2 regions of the Burkholderia sp. NLJ2 genome follow, and region 1 is predicted to be linked to the other one. Evidence: predicted binding sites of a transcription regulator. Region 1 holds the regulator's gene; the other holds the start of a gene.
What was found. The regulator FliA, encoded in region 1, starts transcription of late flagellar genes. The targets are predictions, from matches to a motif close to CTAAAGTTTNNNNNNNNNNNGCCGNTA.
Positions count from the first base shown of each region.

Region 2: fliS (flagellar export chaperone FliS) is a predicted target of FliA. The motif match lies at 1,372-1,398, and genes of this name have one in related genera.

Region 1 is NZ_CP137808.1:284,045-287,317, reverse strand. It holds gene ahcY (adenosylhomocysteinase) at 1-1,192, opposite strand, end outside; S-adenosyl-L-homocysteine riboswitch at 1,225-1,352, opposite strand; gene R9B84_RS01220 (RNA polymerase sigma factor FliA) at 1,438-2,172, opposite strand; gene R9B84_RS01215 (flagellar biosynthesis protein FlhG) at 2,195-3,013, opposite strand; gene flhF (flagellar biosynthesis protein FlhF) at 3,006-3,273, opposite strand, start outside.
Region 2 is NZ_CP137808.1:3,501,466-3,504,738, reverse strand. It holds gene fliF (flagellar basal-body MS-ring/collar protein FliF) at 1-591, opposite strand, end outside; gene fliE (flagellar hook-basal body complex protein FliE) at 842-1,186, shown strand; gene fliS (flagellar export chaperone FliS) at 1,473-1,907, shown strand; gene R9B84_RS16155 (flagellar protein FliT) at 1,904-2,236, shown strand; gene R9B84_RS16150 (flagellar hook-length control protein FliK) at 2,374-3,273, shown strand, end outside.

The DNA of each region.
Region 1 (3,273 bases):
TCACGAACGACGGGTGGCCGGTCGCGCAGCCGAGGTTCACGAGGCGGCCTTCCGCCAGCAGGATCACGCGCTTGCCGTCCGGGAAGATGATGTGGTCGACCTGCGGCTTGATGTTTTCCCACTCGTACTGGCGGGTCGACGCGACGTCGATTTCCGAGTCGAAGTGGCCGATATTGCAGACGATTGCGTTGTGGCGCATCGCCTTCATGTGATCGTGGCCGATCACGTGGAAGTTGCCGGTGGCCGTCACGAAGATGTCGGCCTTGTCGGCCGCGTATTCCATCGTCACGACGCGGTAGCCTTCCATCGCCGCCTGCAGCGCGCAGATCGGATCGATTTCGGTCACCCACACGGTCGCGCCAAGGCCGCGCAGCGACTGCGCGCAGCCCTTGCCCACGTCGCCGTAGCCGGCGACGACCGCGACCTTGCCCGCGATCATCACGTCGGTCGCACGCTTGATGCCGTCGACGAGCGATTCACGGCAGCCGTACAGGTTGTCGAACTTCGACTTCGTGACCGAATCGTTCACGTTGAACGCCGGGAACGGCAGGCGGCCGTCCTTTTCCATCTGGTACAGGCGGTGCACGCCGGTCGTGGTTTCTTCGGTCACGCCCTTGATGTGCGCGAGACGCGTCGAGTACCAGGTCGCGTCGATGTCGAGGTGCTTCGCGATCGACTTGTACAGCGCGACTTCTTCCTCGTTGGTCGGCTTCGCGATCACCGAACGGTCCTTCTCGGCCTTCGCGCCGAGGATCAGCAGCAGCGTTGCGTCGCCGCCGTCGTCCAGGATCATGTTCGCGAATTCGCCGTTCGGCCATTCGAAGATGCGGTGCGAGAATTCCCAGTATTCGTCGAGCGATTCGCCCTTGAATGCGAACACCGGCGTGCCGGCTTCGACGATCGCGGCCGCGGCGTGGTCCTGCGTCGAGAAGATGTTGCACGATGCCCAACGGACGTCCGCGCCGAGCGCCTTCAGCGTCTCGATCAGCACGCCGGTCTGGATCGTCATGTGCAGCGAACCTGCGATGCGCGCGCCCTTCAGCGGCTGCTGCGCCTTGTATTCGTCGCGGATTTGCACGAGGCCCGGCATTTCGGTCTCGGCGATGTTCAGTTCCTTGCGGCCCCAGCCGGCCAGCGCCATGTCGGCGACGACGTAATCCTTGGAAGCTTGCGAATCGATAATGGCGTTCATCACGCCCTCCTTTCTAAAAAAGTTCTAGATTGGTGACGTGAGCGCCGTTCAGGAAGCGGGGCCGGCGCGACGGTCGCGAAACGCGCGCCGCACGGCTGCTTGGTGAAGCCTTCCGAGCCTGGCGGACGCAGGATGGTCCGTCGCAACGCTCCTCGGAAAACGGGAGGGATTGTAGCAAATCGGCGCGCAAAATGCGCAAGCGGACGAAGCGCGCGGCGTCGGCGCGCGTTGTCGTCGAGAAAGGGTCAGGACTCCGCGCCGACCCACGCCTGTTCGCGCAGCCGCGCGCGCAGGCGCGCGACGGCCTGGCTGTGCAGCTGGCACACGCGCGATTCGCTCACTTCGAGCACCGCGCCGATCTCGCGCAGATTCAGACCCCGTTCGTAGTACAGCGACATCAGCAGCTTCTCGCGCTCCGGCAGCCGCTCGATCGCCTCGACGAGCGCCTCGCGCAGGTGCTCGTCGAGCAGCGACGACAGCGGATCGGCGTGATCGACGCGATAGCGGTCGAGGAACGGCTCGTCGTCGGCCGCGCGGTCGAAATCCTCGTAATAGATGAGCTGGCTGCCGTGCAGGTCCTGCAGCATCCCCTGGTATTCGTCGAGCGGCATGTTCAGGTGCTGCGCGATCTCGGTCTCGCTCGCCGAGCGGCCGAGATGCTGCTCGACCTGGTGCACCGCGTGCTCGACCTCGCGCGACGTCTTGCGCAGGCTGCGCGGCAGCCAGTCGTTGCTGCGCAATTCGTCGAGCATCGCGCCGCGGATGCGCTGCGTCGCGTAGGTCTCGAACTGCGCGCCCTGGTCTTCCTTGTAGCGGCCGGCCGCGTCCATCAGGCCGATCATGCCGGCCTGGATCAGGTCGTCGAGGTCGACGCTCGCCGGCATCTTCGCGACGAGCTGCAGCCCGAGGCGACGCACGAGCGGCGCATATTGCGCGAGCACGTCGGACTGGGACATCTTTCCTTGAGCGTTGTACATCATGGCTCTCTCCTTCCGGTAGCGCTCACGCGGCGTGTGCCGCGCCCGCCTCATACGACGGCTTGCCGCCCGCATGGACGGCGCGGCCCGCGCCCGAACGCGGGCGCATCGGCCAGTACAGCAGGTCGGCGGCAATCTGCCGGTAGTCGCGTGCGGCCGACGACGACGGGAACGCGTCGACCACCACATGCGTCAGCTCGCGCGCGTGCTCGACGAGCGGATCGGCACTCACGCAGCCCGCGTCGGCGATCGACACCGTCAGGTAGCGGCTCGCGACGCCCGCGAGGTTGTCGAAGGCCGTCTTCGCGTCCGCATGGCTGCCGACGTGATTGGTCAGCACGCGGAACTGCGCGAACGCATGCGCGAAATGCAGCCGCTTCATGCACGCGTACGCCTCGGTGATCGCCTGCGCGGCCACCCGCGTGACGACCAGCACGTCGTGCGCTTCGCGCGCGAGCGCCGAGAACGAGCCGTCGGCGCCGAGCTGCGCGTCGACGAGGACGATGTCGGCCGGGCCGTCGATGAAGTCGCTCAGTTGCGCGTCGCTGTAGCCGGCCCGCGCGAGCCGCGCGGCCGCGCACAGGCCGAAGCCGGCAGTCACCCGCGTGCGTTCGCCGTCGCGCAGCCACGCGCCCGCGAGCGTCGCGCTGGCCGAATGCACGTCGGCGCGCTCGTCGACGACGAGCACATCCTTGCCGAGCGACGCGAGCGCCGCCGCCAGGTTTACGATGGTGGACGTGCAACCGACACCCGCCGGCCCGCCCGTCACCGCGACGATGCGCGACGCGCGCCCGGCCAGCAGGCGCCTCAGCCCTTCGGCCTGATCGATGATTTGTTTATCCAAATCGCACCTCGTGCAGCTCGGCAGTGGAACGTGCGGTCAGGGCGGAAAGCAGCGTCGGCATGTCTTCGTCTTGCGGCACGAAGGGCGAGCCGTCGCGCGGCACACAAAATGCGCTCTTCAGCAGGAATTTGGTCGATGCGACATACAGGTTCTCCGGCACCTTCTGGCCGGTCGACACGTAGTGGATCGGCAGCTTGTAGCGGATCACCGTGTCGAGCACGCCGCCGAGGTGGGTCGCCTCGTCGAGCTTCGTGAGGATG
Region 2 (3,273 bases), 400 kb from region 1:
CGGCTTCGGGATCGCGAGATGCACGCGTGCGCTGCGCACCGCGTTGATCGATTCGATGGTGCGCTGCAGCTCGCCTTCGAGCGCGCGCTGGTAGTTGACCTGTTCGGCGAACTGGCTGATGCCGAATTTCTGGTTGTCCATCAGCTCGAAGCCGACCGAGCCGCCCTTCGGCAGCCCCATCGCGGCGAGCTTCAGGCGCGTTTCATGCACCTGGTTCGACGGCACGAGGATCGCGCCGCCGGCATCGGCGAACTTGTAGGGAACGTTTGCCTGCTGGAGCGCGGTAATGATCGCGCCGCCGTCGCGGTCCGACAGGTTGCTGTACAGCACGCGGTAGTCGGGCGTCCGGCTCCACAGCACGAGCGCGGTGATCGCGGCGATCGCGAACGCGACGGCGATCAGGAACGGCAGCTTCGGGTTGCCCTTCATCCGCGAGATGCCGGGAATGCGTTCCGCGAAGCCGCCGAGCCCGAAGTCCGCGCCGGCGACGCCCGCGCCCGGCAGCGCGGCGGCCGCGGCGGCGCCGGACGCCGGGCTGGCGAGGCCCGCGCGGGCGTCGGGGTTGATCAGCGAGTTGGCCTGCGAATCCATGCGTCGAGTTTCTCCGGAGCGGGACGACTGAGCTCGCTCGGACGAGCGGGCGGACAATGACACGATGCGATTATCGTGACCCGGGCCGGACTCCGATCGACCGAAAAGAGCGGGGTTTCCCCCGTACTTTCTCGGCTTTGCCGCGCGGCGCGCTGCTATCCTTTTTCGCGATCCGGCATGGTGCGCGTGGTGCGGCGCCGGCGGAAACGCCCGGTGCGTCCGGGTCTCTTCTCTTATGTCTGGGGACAGCATGACGGCGAACGTCAGCGGAATCGGTTCGGTGTTGCAACAGATGCAGTCGATGGCCGCGCAGGCGTCGGGCGGCGTCGCGAGCCCGACGGCGGCGCTTGCCGGCTCGGGCGCGGCGACGGCCGGCACGTTCGCGAGCGCGATGAAGGCGTCGCTCGACAAGATCAGCGGCGACCAGCAGCACGCGCTCGGCCAGGCGCAGGCGTTCGAGGTCGGTGCGCCGAACGTGTCGCTGAACGACGTGATGGTCGACATGCAGAAAGCCAACATCGGCTTCCAGTTCGGGCTTCAGGTCCGCAACAAGTTGGTGAGCGCTTACAACGACATCATGCAGATGTCGGTGTGACGGGACGGCCAACCGGGGCCGGCCATCCGGGCGACGGGCATCCGGGGACGGCCACCGGCGACGGCCATCCGGGGACGGCCACCCGGCGACGGGCATCCGGGGCCGGCCAACCGGCGACACCCATCCGGGCTTGCCGGACGGGGCCGGCGGGCCGGTTTCCCGCGCCCGGCGGAGGCCCCGCGCGCCTAAAGCTTTTCAAATCCCTTCCGATAACTCCGGAGAAGGCCGCGTCGTGCGATGCACGGCGGCGGCTCCCGTATAGCCAAGGCATCACAAGGAGAAGCGCATGTTTTCCCCAGGACACGCTGGAGCCAGTGCCTACGCGCGTGTCGGCGTCGAGACGGGGGTGATGGGCGCGTCCCCGCACCGGCTGATCGCGATGCTGTACCAGGGCGCGCGGCAGGCGATCGCACTGGCGCGCATGCACCTGCAGCAGGGCAACGTGTCCGCGCGCGGCGAAGCGATCGGCAAGGCGATCCGGATCGTCGAGAGCGGCCTGCGGGCGTCGCTGAACCGCGACGCGGGCGGCGACATCGCGGGCCGGCTCGACGCGCTGTATGCGTATATCGGCCGGCGCCTGCTGGAAGCGAACGCGCAGGCGAGCGACGCGATGCTGGTCGAGGTCGACGGGCTGCTCGCCACGCTCGAGGAAGCATGGACGGGCATCGCCCCGGAAGTCGCGCGGATGGCCGCGCAACAGGCAGTGGAAGCAGCACGATGAATCTCAAGGCCGAATACTTCGCGCGTTACGAGGCGCTCGCCGCCGTGTCGGGCCGGATGCTGTGCGCCGCGCGCAGCGCCGACTGGAGCGCGTTGCCGGGGTTGCAGGCCGAATTCATGCAGCTCGTCGACGGGCTGAAGGAAGCCGATCCGGGCGTCGCGCTCGACGAATCGGATCTCGGCCGCAAGCTCGACCTGATTCGCCGCATCCTGGCCGACGACGCCGCGATCCGCGATCTCGCGAGCCCGGACGTCGCGCGGCTGTCCGCGCTGTTCGAGGCGCGGCGCTCGACCAAGGTATTGACCGATCTCTACCGCGCGCGCGGGTAGGGCCCGTTTTCCGGGGAGACGGGCGCGGGGCGCCCATGCCCGTTGCCGCACGTGGCACGCGCGCTGTTCCCGTGGGCCGCACCGGCGTGCTGCTCCCGGATTCGCAACGATGTCGCTGAGGTGAGCAGGCTCCGATCATGACCGGTATCGACCCCGTTGCGGCCGCACTGCTGGCAAGCCGCCTCGACAGCTTGCTGACCGGCACCGTATCGGCACCCGCCGGCGGCGGCGCGACCGCGCAGGTCGGCACGCCGGGCGTCGGTGTGTCTTCCCCGCCTCCGGCCGGCGGCCAGCCCGCCGCGCCGCAAGCCTCCACGCAGACCGCGCTGTCCGACGTCGGGCGCGTGCTCGACGCGATCTCGCGCGCGGGCGGCGACGCGACGCCCGCGATCGCCGGGCGTGCGCCGCTGCTGGCCGATCCCGCCGTGCTGCTGACCGATCCGGCCGTGCCGGCGCGTGCGCCGGCCGCGTCCGATCCGGCGACGCCTTCCACGCCTTCTTCCGCTGCGGCTTCGTCCGCCGCGGCGGCGCGCGAAACGACCGCGCTGCCGCCGGTCGCGGCGTTGCGCGCAGCGCTCGCGCAGGCCGTGAGCGAGAGCGGCCTCTTCTACGAATCCCATCTGGCGCAGTGGCTGGCCGGCCAGCGTCCGCTCGCGGCGCTGATGCGCGAGCCGCAGGCGCGCCTGACGGCCGCGCTCGCGCCGGCCGACCCGAATGCCGTGCAGCACGACTCGACCGACGTGCTCGACGAACTGCTCGCGCAGCGCACGCCGCTGCCGGCGACCACGCGGGCGACCGCGCCAGCGGGCCCGCCGGCCCAAGGCGGTGCACCCGCTCGCGACCCCGCGCAGACGTTGCCGGCGGCCGCCCGGCAGGGCGTGTCGTTGCCGCCCGACACCGCCGATCCGCTCGGCGCGCACGCCGACCCGCGCTGGACGCCCGCGCGTGCCGAGCTGGCCGCCGCGTCGTCCGATCCGCAGGCGCAGACGCTTGCTCCCGTGCACCCGGCCGCCGTGCCGCTCGTCAGGCAGCAGCTC